Regions from separate parts of the Pseudomonas sp. PDNC002 genome, predicted to be linked through region 4. Evidence: predicted binding sites of a transcription regulator. Region 4 holds the regulator's gene; each other region holds the start of a gene.
The links. Region 4 encodes FliA, which starts transcription of late flagellar genes. Its sites were predicted from a motif close to CTAAAGTTTNNNNNNNNNNNGCCGNTAA; they were not measured.

Region 1 (3,495 bases), 840 kb from region 4:
CGCAGGCGGCGCTGCATGGGGGCGAAGATGATGGCCAGGATGGTGCCCCAGAACACCGCGCCATAGAACGGCAGCAGTATCCAGGCGAAGGCGATGGTCACCACCGCCAGCAGGGCGAGGAACGTCCGGTATTCCAGTTTCGAGTCGAACATGAGCGGGTCCGTGGGTGGGAATCCTGCTCATTAGTCAGCAGTTGACCTGCCGAGTGCAACTTTCAACGCGGAATTTCCCGTCCAGAGCCTTAAAGCACCATCGCGGCCACCCAGCCGAAGGCCAGCAGCGGCAGGTTGTAGTGCAGGAAGGTCGGCACCACGGTGTCCCAGATGTGGTTGTGCTGGCCATCCACGTTCAGGCCGGAGGTCGGGCCGAGGGTGGAGTCCGATGCTGGCGAACCCGCATCGCCCAGCGCACCAGCCGTGCCGACGATGCTGACGATGGCCAGCGGGCTGAAGCCCAGATGCACCGCCAGCGGCACGAAGATCGCCGCGATGATCGGCACGGTGGAGAACGACGAGCCGATCCCCATGGTCACCAGCAGCCCTACCAGCAGCATCATGAAAGCGCCCAGCGCCTTGCTGCTGCCGATCCAGCCGGCCGCGCTGCCCACCAGGCTGGCGACCTGCCCGGTGGCGGTCATCACAGCCGCAAAGCCCTGGGCGGCGATCATGATGAAGCCGATCATCGCCATCATCTTCATGCCTTCGGTGAACAGGTCGTCCGCTTCCTTCCAGCGCACCACGCCGGACAGCGAGAACACCAGGAAACCCACCAGCGCGCCGAGGATCATCGAATCCAGCAGCAATTGCACGGCAAAGGCCGCCGCCACCGCGACGCCTGCCACCAGCAGGCTCATCTTGCTGTACGGCGTGTCGACCCGCTCGGCCTGTTCGATGCGCTCCAGGTCGTAGTCGCGCTTGCGCCGGTAGCTGAAGAGCACCGCGACCAACAGGCCGCAGACCATGCCCAGCGCGGGAATCAGCATGGCGTGGGTCACGTTGATGCCCTGCACATCGACCCCGGCGCGGGCCACGTTGGCCAGCAGAATCTGGTTCAGGAAGATGTTGCCAAAGCCCACCGGCAGGAACATGTAGGGCGTGATCAGGCCGAAAGTGATGACGCAGGCGATCAGGCGGCGGTCGATCTGCAGACGCGTCAGCACGTAGAGCAGCGGCGGCACCAGCAGCGGGATGAAGGCGATGTGGATCGGCAGGATGTTCTGCGAGGAAATGGCGACCACCAGCAGCAAGCCGACCATCATCCATTTGAAGCCGTTGGAACCGTTCGTCTCGTGCCGACCGAGCATCGCCAGGGCGCGGTCGGCGAGCGCGTGCGCCATTCCGGAGCGCGCGATGGCCACGGCGAAGGCCCCAAGCATGGCGTAGGACAGCGCCACCGTCGCACCGGCGCCAAGACCCTCGTTGAACGCCTTGAGCGTGCCGTCCATGCCCAAGCCGCCGAGCAGCCCGCCGACCACCGCACCGGCGATCAATGCGACCACCACGTGCACGCGACACAGGCTCAGCACCAGCATCAGGCCAATGGCGATCAGCACCGCATTCATCTTCACCACTCCTCTCGCACTTGTCCGCGCCGCGGCGCGGGCAAAAGGCGCGCACTCTGCCAAACGTCCGTCGGGGTGTCAAAAAATGAGTCGAATCAAGACGTTTCCGAAGTTGCCCGGCGGGGTTTTCGCCGTAGTGCGCACGCTTTTTGCCTGAAAGTCGCCATCCGTCGTAACGGCGCGCCAGAATCGCCTGTTTTCCGGCGTTTCGCCCTGTTGCGGGTCAAGAAGATGCGGGAAAGGCCGATATACCGGGCATCCCGAGGCTTAGTTCAAACAAGGATTCCCCTCCATGCTGCTGCGCCGTCTCTCCATCCAGTGGAAGGTCACGTTGCTCGCCGGCCTGTGCCTGCTAGGCGTCGTCTCGCTTCTCTCCGGCATTTCCGTCTACCGCACCCAGACCAGTACCTCGCTGGTCAAGCAATCGAGCACGCAGATGCTCAACGAAGCGGCCCAGGCGCGCCTGCAATCACGCGGCGAAGTCCAGGCCATGCGGATTCAGCGCTACATCATGGATGCCTACCAATACGGAAAGGGATTTTCCCGCCAGGTCCTGTTCCTGCGCGACCAGGCGCAGAAGCGCTTCCTCGACGCCTATGACCTGCGCGAGGACCTGACCCGCCAGGTGAAGACCGCGCTGGAAGGCAACCCGGAGTTGCTGGGCCTGTACGTGGCCTTCGAACCCGATGCGCTGGACGGCAAGGACAAGCTCTTCGCCGGCCAGGGCGAACTGGGCAGCAATGACGCCGGCCGCTTCTCGATCTACTGGTCGCAAGCCACGCCCGGCCAGCTGGAATCCGAGGCCATGGCCGAGTCGCTGCTCAACGACACCAGCCCCGGTCCGAGCGGCAGCGCCTACAACGCCTGGTTCACCTGCCCCAAGACCACCCGCCAGCCCTGCGTCCTCGATCCCTACTTCGACGACGTCGGCAGCAAGAAGATGCTGATGACCAGCATCGCCTTCCCGCTGGAACTGGACGGCAAGATCGTCGGTGTCATGGGCCTGGACATCAGCATGGAGAAGCTGCAGGAAATCGCCGTCGAGGGCAGCCAGGAACTCTACGATGGCCAGGGCCGCGTCAGCATCGTCAGCGCCGCCGGCCTGCTCGCCGGGCATAGCGCCGATGCGTCCAAGCTGAGCAGGAAGCTGCAGGAGGTCTACCCGAATCAGGGCGCCGAGCTGCTGCAGGCCATTGCCGCCAATCACGAGCAGGTATTCCGCCAGGACGATCAGCTGCGTGTAGTGGAACCGCTGCAACCGATTCCCGGCTCCAAGCCGTGGGGCGTGCTGCTGGAGGTACCGCAGAACGTCCTGCTCGGCCCGGCCATCGAACTGCAGAACGAACTGGACAACCAGCGCGTGCAGGGCACTGTCTCGCAGTTGGGCTTCGGTCTGGTCGCCGTGCTGATCGGCCTGTTCGCCATGTGGCTCACCGCCCGCGGCGTGACCCGGCCAATCCTCAACGTCGCCGCCATGCTGCGCAACATCGCCAGCGGCGAAGGCGACCTCACCAAGCGCCTGGACTACGCCGGCAAGGACGAGCTGGGCGAGCTGGCCGGCTGGTTCAACCGCTTCCTCGACAAGCTTCAGCCGATCATCCGCGACGTGAAATCCTCGGTGCAGGACGCCCGCGCCACTGCCGACCAGTCCTCGGAAATCGCCAGCCAGACCAGCGCCGGCATGCAGCAGCAGTTCCGCGAAGTCGACCAGGTGGCCACTGCCTCGCAAGAGATGAGCGCTACCGCCCACGACGTCGCCAACAGCGCCGCCATGGCCGCCGATGCCGCGCGTGGCGCCGACGGTGCGACCCGCGACGGTCTCAACGTGATCGACAACACCACCCGCCTGATCGACGAACTGGCCAGCGACATGAGCAGCGCCATGAGCCAGGTGGAAGGTTTGGCGGCGAGCAGTGAGCAGATCGGTTCGGTGC
Region 2 (3,495 bases), 650 kb from region 4:
CCAGCAGGTTGGTCTGCTCGGAGATGCCTTTGATCACCTCCAGAATCTGCCCGATGTTCACCGTGCGGCTGTTCAGTGCCTCGATGTTGGCGCAGGCGGAGCTGATCTTGTCCGACAGCAGGTTCATCGCGCTGATGGTCTGCTCGACGACCTGGCGGCCATCGCCGGCCTGGTGCGAGGCATCGGTGGCGTGGTGCGAGGCGTCGGCGGCGTTACGGGCGATTTCCTGGGCGGCGGCGCCCAGCTCGTTGATCGCCGCAGCGACGCTGTTGGTGCGATTGGCTTGCTCGTCGGAGTTGCTCATGGACGAGTTGGAGGCATTCACCACCAGCTGCGAGACGTCGTGCAGGCTGCGCGCGGTGGAGGCCACTTCGCGGATCGACTCGTGGATACGCTCGACGAAGCGGTTGAAGGCGTTGGCCAGTACGCCGAACTCGTCGTTGCTGGCGACCTGCAGACGCTTGGTCAGATCGCCTTCGCCCTGGGCGATGTCCTGCATGGCACGGCCCATGTCGGTCAGCGGCGCCATCAGCACGCGGATCAGCATGCCCAGCAGGAAGAGGATCGCGACGATGGCGATCACGGTGGCGATGATGGCAGTGTTGCGGAAGTCGCTCAGCATCGCGTAGGCGGAGTCCTTGTTGAGCACCAGGGCGACGTACCAGGTGACTCCCGGCAGGCCTTTCACCGGCGTCATCGAGACCAGTTGCTCTTCACCCTTGATGCTGACTTCCTGCACGCCCGGCTGCACCTTCGGTGCGCCTTGCTGGTAGACCTCGCCGAGGGATTTGAAGATCAGGCTGCTGTCCGGGTGCAGGAGGATCTTGCCGGCATCGCTGACCAGGAAGGCATAGCCGTCGCCGTCGAACTTCAGCGAGTTGATGATCGCGGTGATGGTCTCCAGCTTCATGTCGCCAGCGGCCACACCCACCAGTTGGCCGTTGCGCATGACCGGCATCGACATGGCGAGGATCTGCTCGTTGGTGCCGGCATCCAGGAAGGGCTCGGTGACGATCAGCCGGCCGGCGGCCACGGCATCCTTGTACCAGCCGCGGGTGCGCGGGTCGTAGCCATCGGGCATCGGCGCATAGGGGCGCATGGTGAACACGCCGCTGGCGGCTTCACCCAGGTAGACCGATTCGAAGTTCTTCTGGAACACCGCCTGTTCCAGCACGTGCTGGATGCGCTCGGGCGTCGGCTCGCCGTCTGCCAACTGTGCGGCCTCGGCTTCCACCAACTGGATGCGGCCTTCCAGCCAGCTCTGGATGTTGCTGGCGGTCAGGCTGCCTACTTCGGACAGATAGGATTCGGTGTCGGAGTGGATCGCTTCGCGCTGGCGGAAGTCGTTGAAGAGGATGAAACAGGCGAAGGCGAAGGTGACCACGAGTGAGGCCGCCAGAAGAATCTTCTTGGCGAAGGACAGCGAGCGAAGCATCGGCAAAGCATCCTGCAAGTGAAACAAGGGGTAGGCAGGATGTATCGGCCGTCTACGACGGGACTTTAGGGCGAAAATGCGGAAATGGGCGCGGTGTCGCACCGCGCCCAAAGTGAACCGGAATTACAGGCCCAGTGCGGTCTGCACCTGGCTCATCAACGATCCGATCTTGGTGCCGATGGGAGTGGCAGCGGCAACGATCGCGATGGAGATGAGCCCGGCGATCACCGCGTACTCGATGGCCGTGGCGCCTTCCCGATCGGACAGGAAGGCATGCAGCCGCGAGTAGAGACGTTTCACTGAGTCGATCGTGCGTTCCATGTACGAGCCCTCCGGGCAGGAGACAGCGGCGTCGACGGAGCCGGTTTCCGGGCTCCGCGAACGTTTCGAATCAGGTGGGGGAGTTATGCACCGATGGCGGTCTTGATCGCCGTCATGAGTGCTCCGATACGGGTGCCGATCGGAGTTGCCGCGGTAAGTACCGCGATGGAAATAAGTCCCGCAATAACCGCATATTCGATGGCGGTTGCGCCTTCGCGATCGCGGATAAAAGAATTCACTTTGCTGAGGATATTCTTCGGAAGTTGTTTTACTGAGGTTTTGGATTTCATGGCCGTCGCTCCGTGCACGCCCGACTGCAAACAGGGCGATTGCCCTGACTTCATCGTCAGGCTAGGCGCAGCGTGGCCAAACGCAATTGGTCAAATAGCGCTAATACCAAAGTTATAGTCATGGCGGAGTAGAACTAACTGAGGATTGGAAATTTCCAGTTCGCATTTGACGCTATTACCGCAGCTACTAAATTCTGCTTTGGAACAAGCAGCGTCTGATTATCAGGAAAGATTCTTATCGAACTTTCCTTTGCAGCCGAAATAACAATAAAGGTCCCTGGGACTAACCCGGCAGGCAGCGATTTTCGAGGCGCCCGACCGGTGGGGCAACTTTCCCAATACCGCGCAAGGATGGTGTCATGAATAGCAAGGTGCTGATGGTATTCGCCGGGCTGTTGTTGGTATGCGCAGGGGTAGTGGGTTACCTCGGGCTCAAGGTCGGCAAGCCGGCCGCGCCGGCGGCGGGTGTGGTTCAGGAGGTGGCGCCGGCAGCGGTGGCCGAGGCCGACAAGCTGCAGCGGACCCCGGTGGTCGTGGCGGCGCGTGACCTGCCGGCGCTGGCGGTGATTGGCAAGGACGACCTCGCCGTCGAGCTGCTGCGCACCGCCCCCAGTGGCAGTTTCCCCAAACCTGAAGAGCTGATCGGCCAGCGCGTGTGGGTCGCGGTGCCGGCCGGCAGCATCATTTCCTCCTCCATCACCGAACCGGGCGGCCCGCTGGCGCGGACCATCCGCCCCGACGAACGCGCCATGGCCATCGCCGTAGACGAGGTCATCGGCGGCGGCGGGTTCGTCCTGCCGGGCGATTACGTCGACGTCATGCTCTTCGTCCAGGACCAGCAGACCGGCGAGCGCAATGTCAGCGCCCAGGTCGTGCTGCCCGGCGTCCGCGTGCTCACCTATGGCGAACAGATCGCCGTGGCGAAGGATGGCCAGGCCCGCAACGCCGGCGATCCCAAGGACCAGACGCCGCGCCCGCCGCGCACTGCCGTACTGGCCGTGCCAGCCGAGGCCACGTCGCGCCTGATGCTGGCCAGCCAGGCCGGCTCGTTGCGCCTGGCAGTGCGCAGCAAGGATGAAAAGCTGTACGAGAAGGAGCAGGAAGGACGCTACATCCAGGCCTCCCTGGGGATGAGCGGCAGCCAGCCGATCACCCTCGAACAACTGATCGGCAAGCCCCGCCCGGCACCCGCCACGCGCCAGGTTTCCGCGCCTGCGGTGAGCCAGGGCGTGGTGGTCTATCGCGGTACCGAAGTCACCCGTGAAGCACATTGAGCAAGGAGTGCATCGATGTCCAAGCGCTTCATTCTGTCCCTGACCGCTCTGCTGGCCTGCACCGCTCACTCCGCCGTGCAGGCGGTGCCGAGTGCCTGCGCGGGGCTCGCCGGACAACAGTTGAACCTCGACGTGGAGCAGGGCGCCCAGCGTGACCAGCAGCTCCCGGTACCGA
Region 3 (3,495 bases), 2.6 Mb from region 4:
GCGATCTAGCACTGCCCCGACGACATTGCGCCCGGTCATTGACCGGGCGCGGTCGCCGCTCGCATCCTCGGGCCTTTCTGCCACAAGGATGCTCGAACAATGAAACCGGAAACCCTCGCCATTCACGCTGGCTACAGCCCCGACCCGACCACCAAGGCCGTGGCCGTGCCGATCTACCAGACCAGCTCCTACGCCTTCGACGACACCCAGCACGGCGCTGACCTGTTCGACCTGAAGGTCGCCGGCAACATCTACACGCGCATCATGAACCCCACCAACGCGGTGCTGGAGGAGCGCGTGGCCGCACTGGAAGGCGGCGTGGCAGCCCTGGCCGTGGCCTCCGGTATGGCCGCCATCACCTACGCCATCCAGACCGTCGCCGAAGCCGGCGACAACATCGTCTCGGTGGCCAAGCTCTACGGCGGCACCTACAACCTGTTCGCCCACACCCTGCCGCGCTTCGGCATCCAGACCCGCTTCGCCGCGCACGACGACATCGCCGCCCTCGAAGCGCTGATCGACGAGCGCACCAAGGCGGTATTCTGCGAGTCCATCGGCAACCCGGCCGGCAACATCGTCGACCTGCAGGCCCTGGCCGACGCCGCGCACCGCCACGGCGTGCCGCTGATCGTCGACAACACCGTCGCCACGCCGATCCTCTGCCGCCCGTTCGAACATGGCGCGGACATCGTCGTGCACTCGCTGACCAAGTACATCGGCGGCCACGGCACCAGCATCGGCGGCATCGTCGTCGACTCCGGCAAATTCCCCTGGGCGGACAACAAGGCGCGCTTCCCGCTGCTCAACACACCGGACCCGTCCTACCACGGCGTCACCTACACCGAAGCCTTCGGTCCCGCCGCCTTCATCGGCCGCTGCCGCGTCGTGCCGCTGCGCAACACCGGCGCCGCGCTCTCGCCGTTCAACGCCTTCCTCATCCTGCAAGGCCTGGAAACCCTCGCCCTGCGCATGGAGCGCCACTGCGAGAACGCGGTGAAAGTCGCGCAATACCTGCAGGACCACCCGCAAGTCAGCTGGGTGAAATACGCCGGTCTCGCCGACCACCCCGAACAGGAACTGGCGCTGCGCTACATGGGCGGCAAGCCCGCGTCGATCCTCTCGTTCGGCATCAAGGGCGGGCAGGAAGCCGGCGCGCGCTTCATCGACGCGCTGAACCTGGTCGTGCGCCTGGTCAACATCGGCGACGCCAAGTCCCTGGCCTGCCATCCGGCCTCCACCACCCACCGCCAGCTCAACGACGAGGAGCTGGAGAAGGCCGGCGTGCCGCGCGACATGGTGCGCCTGTCGATTGGCATCGAGCACATCGACGACATCCTTGCCGATCTCGCCCAGGCGCTGGAAGCTGCCAAGGCCTGATCCCTTACTAGCCGAATGAGGCGCCACACCGGCGCCTCATTCGCGCTTCAGCAAATGCCAGTAATATCTCTTTGCCATCAACTTGCAGACGAGCCCGCCTGCCTTTCCGTAAAATGCCGCGCAGCGCCGCAAGCCAGCGCGCGACACGCCAGCGAACAGGGATTTCGTCCGCCTTTCCCCTGCCCATTCCTTTCCGACCCGCCTTCCAGGCGCCGGCCGGCGGATAACTTTTTTCGCCCGTGACCATACGGTTCCGCCCGATCCTGCCGATAGGGCTGGGACGTGGTTCGCCACCCTGGCCACCAACAAGAACAATCTCCGAACGGCCTGACTTCACACAACCTTTCCTGGAGATCGTCAATGAACACCTGGATTTCCAACCTGAGCGTGAACCTCAAGTTGGCCCTGGGCTTCGGCCTCGTCCTCGCCTTCACCGCCATCCTCGCCATCGTCAGCTGGGTCGGCCTAGGCTCGCTGATCGACCGCAGCAACTGGATGAGCGATATCACCGAGCTCAACTCGCGCCTCACCAAGCTGCGCATCACCCGCCTGCAATACATGATCGCCGACGGCGCCGAGCAGGAAGCCGCCAACGTCATGTCCACCCTGGCCGACTTCAAGGCTCAACAGCAGAAGCTGCGCGCCTCCTTCGTCAGCCCCGAGAACGTGCGCATGCTCGACCAGCTCGGCGGCATCATCGCCGACTATGAAAAATCCCTGGCCGCCATGCGCGCTGGCTACCAGAGCGCCGGCATCACCCGCCGCACCCTGCAGGACAACGCCGCCCGCGCCGCCGAACTGACCGCCACCATCCAGCAGGACATCCTCAAGGCCCCCGCCGACGAAGAGCGCGCCACCCGCTTCCAGGCCATCACCGGCACCCGCGAGGAGCTGCTGCAAGCGCGCTACGACGTGCGCGACTACCTCGCCACTGCGCTCACCAGTAACGGCGACGGCGTAACCCGCGGCCTGGACGAAAGCATCGCCGGCCTGCCCAACCTGGAAAGCGTGCTCGGTGTCGCCGAAGCGCAGTACGTCCAGCAACTGGGCACCGCCCTGCGGGCCTACCGCGACGCCGTCACCACCCTGCGCGGCAACATGGCCGCCATCGTCCAGGCGCGCAAGGAAATGACCACCCAGGGCCAGGACATCGTCAAGATCAGCGAAAATCTCTACCAGTTGCAGCTCGATCGCCGCGACGCTGAAAGCGCCCGCGCCCGCACCCTGCAGACCCTCTTCACCCTGCTCGCGCTGGTCCTCGGCGCCATAGCCGCGCTGATCATCACCCGCCAGATCACCCGCCCCCTGCAGGAAACCATGGCCGTGGTCGACCGCATCGCCGCCGGCGACTTGTCGCAGACCGTCCAGGTCACCCGCCGCGACGAACTCGGCCGCCTGCAGCAAAGCATGCAGCGCATGAGCCAGAGCCTGCGCGAGCTCATCGGTGGCATCCGCGACGGCGTCACCCAGATCGCCAGCGCCGCCGAGGAACTCTCCGCCGTCACCGAGCAGACCAGCGCCGGCGCCAACACCCAGAAGGTCGAGACCGACCAGGTCGCCACCGCCATGCACGAGATGTCCGCCACCGTGCAGGAAGTCGCGCGCAATGCCGAGCAGGCCTCCCAGGCCGCCTCCGCCGCCGACCACCAGGCCCAGGATGGCGACCGCGTGGTGAACAAGGCCGTCGAGCAGATCGAGCGCCTCGCCGAGGAAGTCGAACGCTCCGCCGAAGCCATGCAGCGCCTGGAGCAGGAAAGCGAGAAGATCGGCAAGGTCATGGACGTCATCAAATCGGTGGCCGAACAGACCAACCTGCTGGCCCTCAACGCCGCCATCGAAGCCGCCCGCGCGGGCGAAGCCGGTCGCGGATTCGCCGTGGTCGCCGACGAGGTGCGCGGCCTGGCCCAGCGCACCCAGCAATCCACCGAAGAGATCGAAGCCCTGGTCGCCGGCCTGCAGAGCGGCACCCGCCAGGTCTCCAGCGTCATGCTCGGCAGCCGCGAACTCACCGCCAGCAGCGTCGCCCTCAGCCGCCAGGCCGGCGAGTCACTGGGCGAAATCACCCGCACGGTCTCCAACATCCAGGCGATGAACCAGCAGATCGCCACCGCCGCCGAG
Region 4 (3,495 bases):
CGATCTGCTGGAGCAGGGCGGCGTGATCGCCCTGGTCGGCCCGGCCGGCATGGGCAAGACCACCACCCTGGCCAAGCTGGCTGCCCGCTATGTGCTGAAGTACGGCGCACAGAGCATCGCCCTGGTGTCGATGGACAGCTTCCGCATCGGCGCGCAGGAGCAGATCAAGACCCTGGGTCGCATCCTCAATGTGCCGGTGACCCTGGTCGATCCGGGCCAGTCGCTGATCCAGGCCATGGGGCCGCTGGCGCGCAAGCGCCTGGTGCTGATCGATACCGCCGGCCTGCCCGTCAACGATCCGGCGCTGCGCATGCAGCTCGAAGCGCTGTCGGCGCAGAGCCTGAACGTGAAGAACTATCTGGTGCTGGCCGCGACCAGCCAGAGCCAGGTGCTCAAGTCCGCCTGGCAGAACTATCGGTCCTGTGGCCTGGCCGGGTGCATCCTGACCAAGCTGGACGAAGCGGGAAGCCTCGGCGAAGCTCTGGCTCTGGCTATAAGCCAGCATCTCCCGGTAGCCTATCTGGCCGACGGGCCGAAGATTCCGGATGACCTGCATGTGGCGCGTGCGCACCAGTTGGTCAGCCGCGCGGTGAGCCTGCAAGCGCCGGACGAACCGAGCGAGGACGCCATGGCCGACATGTTCGCCGGCCTTTACCAGCAGCCGGTGCGTCGCGCCAGCTGAGAATTGTGAAGCCCCAGGTGGGGTAGTGGGGCGGCCGACTGGGTTGCCCAAGCGATGCGGATGCTCTGCAAGATGATCCGCGAGCGCCGGCGGCGGGGAGCACCGCAACCGGATTAGCCGAAGCGTCTGATGCGCGACGGTCGAACGACGAGACAAGGTATTGATATGGGCATGCATCCCGTTCAGGTAATCGCAGTCACCGGTGGCAAGGGTGGCGTCGGCAAGACCAACGTGTCGGTGAATCTGTCGCTGGCGCTGGCCGATCTGGGCCGTCGCGTCATGCTGCTGGATGCCGACCTGGGCCTGGCCAACGTCGACGTGCTGCTGGGCCTGTCGCCCAAGCGCACGCTGGCCGATGTGATCGAAGGCGAATGCGATCTGCGCGACGTGATCCTCCAGGGTCCCGGCGGCATCCGCATCGTCCCGGCGGCCTCGGGCACCCAGAGCATGGTGCACCTCACGCCGATGCAGCATGCCGGCCTGATCCAGGCCTTCAGCGACATCAGCGACAACATCGACGTGCTGGTGGTGGACACCGCCGCCGGCATCGGCGACTCGGTGGTGAGCTTCGTCCGCGCGGCCCAGGAAGTGCTGCTGGTCGTCTGCGATGAACCCACCTCCATCACCGATGCCTATGCTTTGATCAAGCTGCTCAACCGTGACTACGGCATGACCCGCTTCCGCGTGCTGGCGAACATGGCCCACAGCCCCCAGGAGGGCCGTAACCTGTTCGCCAAGCTGACCAAGGTCACCGACCGATTCCTCGATGTGGCGCTGCAGTATGTCGGCGCCATTCCCTACGACGAATCGGTGCGCAAGGCGGTGCAGAAGCAGCGTTCGGTGTACGAGGCGTTCCCGCGCAGCAAGGCTTCCCTGGCCTTCCGTGCGGTGGCGCAGAAGGTCGACAGCTGGCCGCTGCCGGCCAACCCACGAGGGCACCTGGAGTTCTTCGTCGAGCGCCTGGTGCAACATCCCACGGGTTCGGCCGTATGACCGCGGCCTCCGGAGCGCGTATGTACAGCAAGGCGCAGGCGCACAACGCCCAGGAACTGCTGATCCAGAAGCACGCACCGCTGGTCAAGCGCATCGCCTACCACCTGCTGGGCCGCCTGCCGGCCAGCGTGCAGGTGGAGGACCTGATGCAGGCCGGCATGATCGGCCTGCTGGAGGCGGCGAAGAAGTACGACGCGGGCAAGGGCGCCAGCTTCGAGACCTACGCCGGCATCCGCATCCGCGGCGCCATGCTCGACGAGGTGCGCAAGGGCGACTGGGCCCCGCGTTCGGTGCACCGCAACACCCGCATGGTCAGCGACGCCATCCGTGCCGTCGAGGCGCGAACCGGACGTGACGCTAAAGATCAGGAAGTTGCTGCCGAACTCAATATGAGCCTCGAAGAGTATTACGGCATCCTCAGCGACACCCAGGGCAGCCGGTTGTACAGCTTCGACGACATGCTGCAGGACGGCGAACAGGGTGGCGGCCTTGCCGAAGACGCTTCGCACCACGAGAACGAGCCTTCCCACGGTCTGGAAGACGAACGCTTCCAGAGCGCGCTGGCCGACGCCATCTCCAAGCTGCCCGAGCGCGAGCGCCTGGTGCTGGCGCTGTACTACGACGAGGAACTCAACCTCAAGGAGATCGGCGAAGTGCTGGGCGTCAGCGAATCCCGCGTCAGCCAGTTGCACAGCCAGTGCGCCGCGCGCCTGCGCTCGCGTCTGGCGGAGTGGCGCGCTCGCTGAGCATCGGGTAGTTTCGCGGCAGCTTCATCCGAGTGAAGAGGCTGAAGGGAATTTCCTTGGGAAAAACCGCAGGTTAGGAATTTTCAGGGTGACGTTTCCTTGACGTCCCCCGCAACAGTGAGCGCACGACGCTCAATGAATTGACGGCACGCCCGGCAGGGCGCGTTTGGTATCGATGGAGGCAGGCTTGGACAAGAACATGAAAATTCTCATCGTGGACGACTTTTCCACGATGAGGCGCATCATCAAGAACCTCCTGCGGGACCTGGGGTTCACCAACACCGCAGAGGCCGACGACGGCACCACTGCGCTGCCGATGCTGCATAGCGGCAACTTCGACTTCCTCGTTACCGACTGGAACATGCCCGGCATGACCGGCATCGACCTGCTTCGTGCGGTCCGTGCCGACGAGCGCCTCAAGCACCTGCCGGTGCTGATGGTGACCGCCGAAGCCAAGCGCGACCAGATCATCGAAGCGGCCCAGGCCGGGGTCAACGGCTATGTGGTCAAGCCTTTCACCGCTCAGGTGTTGAAAGAAAAGATCGAGAAGATTTTCGAGCGGGTCGGCAGCTGAGGCTGACCAAGAGGGCGTCATGGATTTCAACGAATCCGCGGGTGACTTCGAGTCGACCCTGAAAAAACACGCGCGCGAATTGGTCGACTGCCTCGAACGCGGCGACGTTCAGACTGCCGTGCAGCTGATCTCCGAGCTCAACCAGGCGCGTGATCGCGGGCTCTACCAAGAGGTGGGCAAGCTCACCCGCGAGCTGCACAACGCCATCGTCAACTTCCAGATCGATCCCAACTCCCGGCACGCCGAGGAGATGTCGCAGATCGCCGATGCCACCGACCGCCTGTCCTACGTGGTGACGATGACCGAGAAAGCGGCCAATCGCACCATGGACCTGGTGGAAGAGTGCACCCCGGTGGTCATGCACATCGAGACCCAGGCCAAGGAGCTGCAGGAAGACTGGTCGCGCTTCATGCGCCGCGAGCTGGGCCCCGAGGCCTTCCGCGACCTGGCCAAGCGCGTCGAGCAGTTCCTCTATATCAGCGCCCAGGACAGCCGCAAGC

Region 1: a site for FliA is predicted at 1,784-1,811, ahead of JVX91_RS17925 (methyl-accepting chemotaxis protein). Genes of this name have one in related genera too.
Region 2: a site for FliA is predicted at 1,477-1,504, ahead of JVX91_RS11260 (methyl-accepting chemotaxis protein). Genes of this name have one in related genera too.
Region 3: a site for FliA is predicted at 1,623-1,650, ahead of JVX91_RS02280 (methyl-accepting chemotaxis protein). Genes of this name have one in related genera too.

The regions. Positions count from the first base shown of each region.
Region 1 covers NZ_CP070356.1:3,916,666-3,920,160, reverse strand. Annotated here, with positions in the region: gene JVX91_RS17935 (AI-2E family transporter) at 1-152, opposite strand, end outside; gene JVX91_RS17930 (Na+/H+ antiporter NhaC family protein) at 242-1,561, opposite strand; gene JVX91_RS17925 (methyl-accepting chemotaxis protein) at 1,854-3,495, shown strand, end outside.
Region 2 covers NZ_CP070356.1:2,423,681-2,427,175, forward strand. Annotated here, with positions in the region: gene JVX91_RS11260 (methyl-accepting chemotaxis protein) at 1-1,435, opposite strand, end outside; gene JVX91_RS11265 (Flp family type IVb pilin) at 1,559-1,756, opposite strand; gene JVX91_RS11270 (Flp family type IVb pilin) at 1,840-2,046, opposite strand; gene cpaB (Flp pilus assembly protein CpaB) at 2,406-3,320, shown strand; gene JVX91_RS11280 (type II and III secretion system protein family protein) at 3,336-3,495, shown strand, end outside.
Region 3 covers NZ_CP070356.1:487,324-490,818, forward strand. Annotated here, with positions in the region: gene JVX91_RS02275 (bifunctional O-acetylhomoserine aminocarboxypropyltransferase/cysteine synthase) at 100-1,377, shown strand; gene JVX91_RS02280 (methyl-accepting chemotaxis protein) at 1,738-3,495, shown strand, end outside.
Region 4 covers NZ_CP070356.1:3,074,204-3,077,698, forward strand. Annotated here, with positions in the region: gene flhF (flagellar biosynthesis protein FlhF) at 1-682, shown strand, start outside; gene fleN (flagellar synthesis regulator FleN) at 848-1,675, shown strand; gene fliA (RNA polymerase sigma factor FliA) at 1,672-2,421, shown strand; gene JVX91_RS14175 (chemotaxis response regulator CheY) at 2,621-2,995, shown strand; gene JVX91_RS14180 (protein phosphatase CheZ) at 3,015-3,495, shown strand, end outside.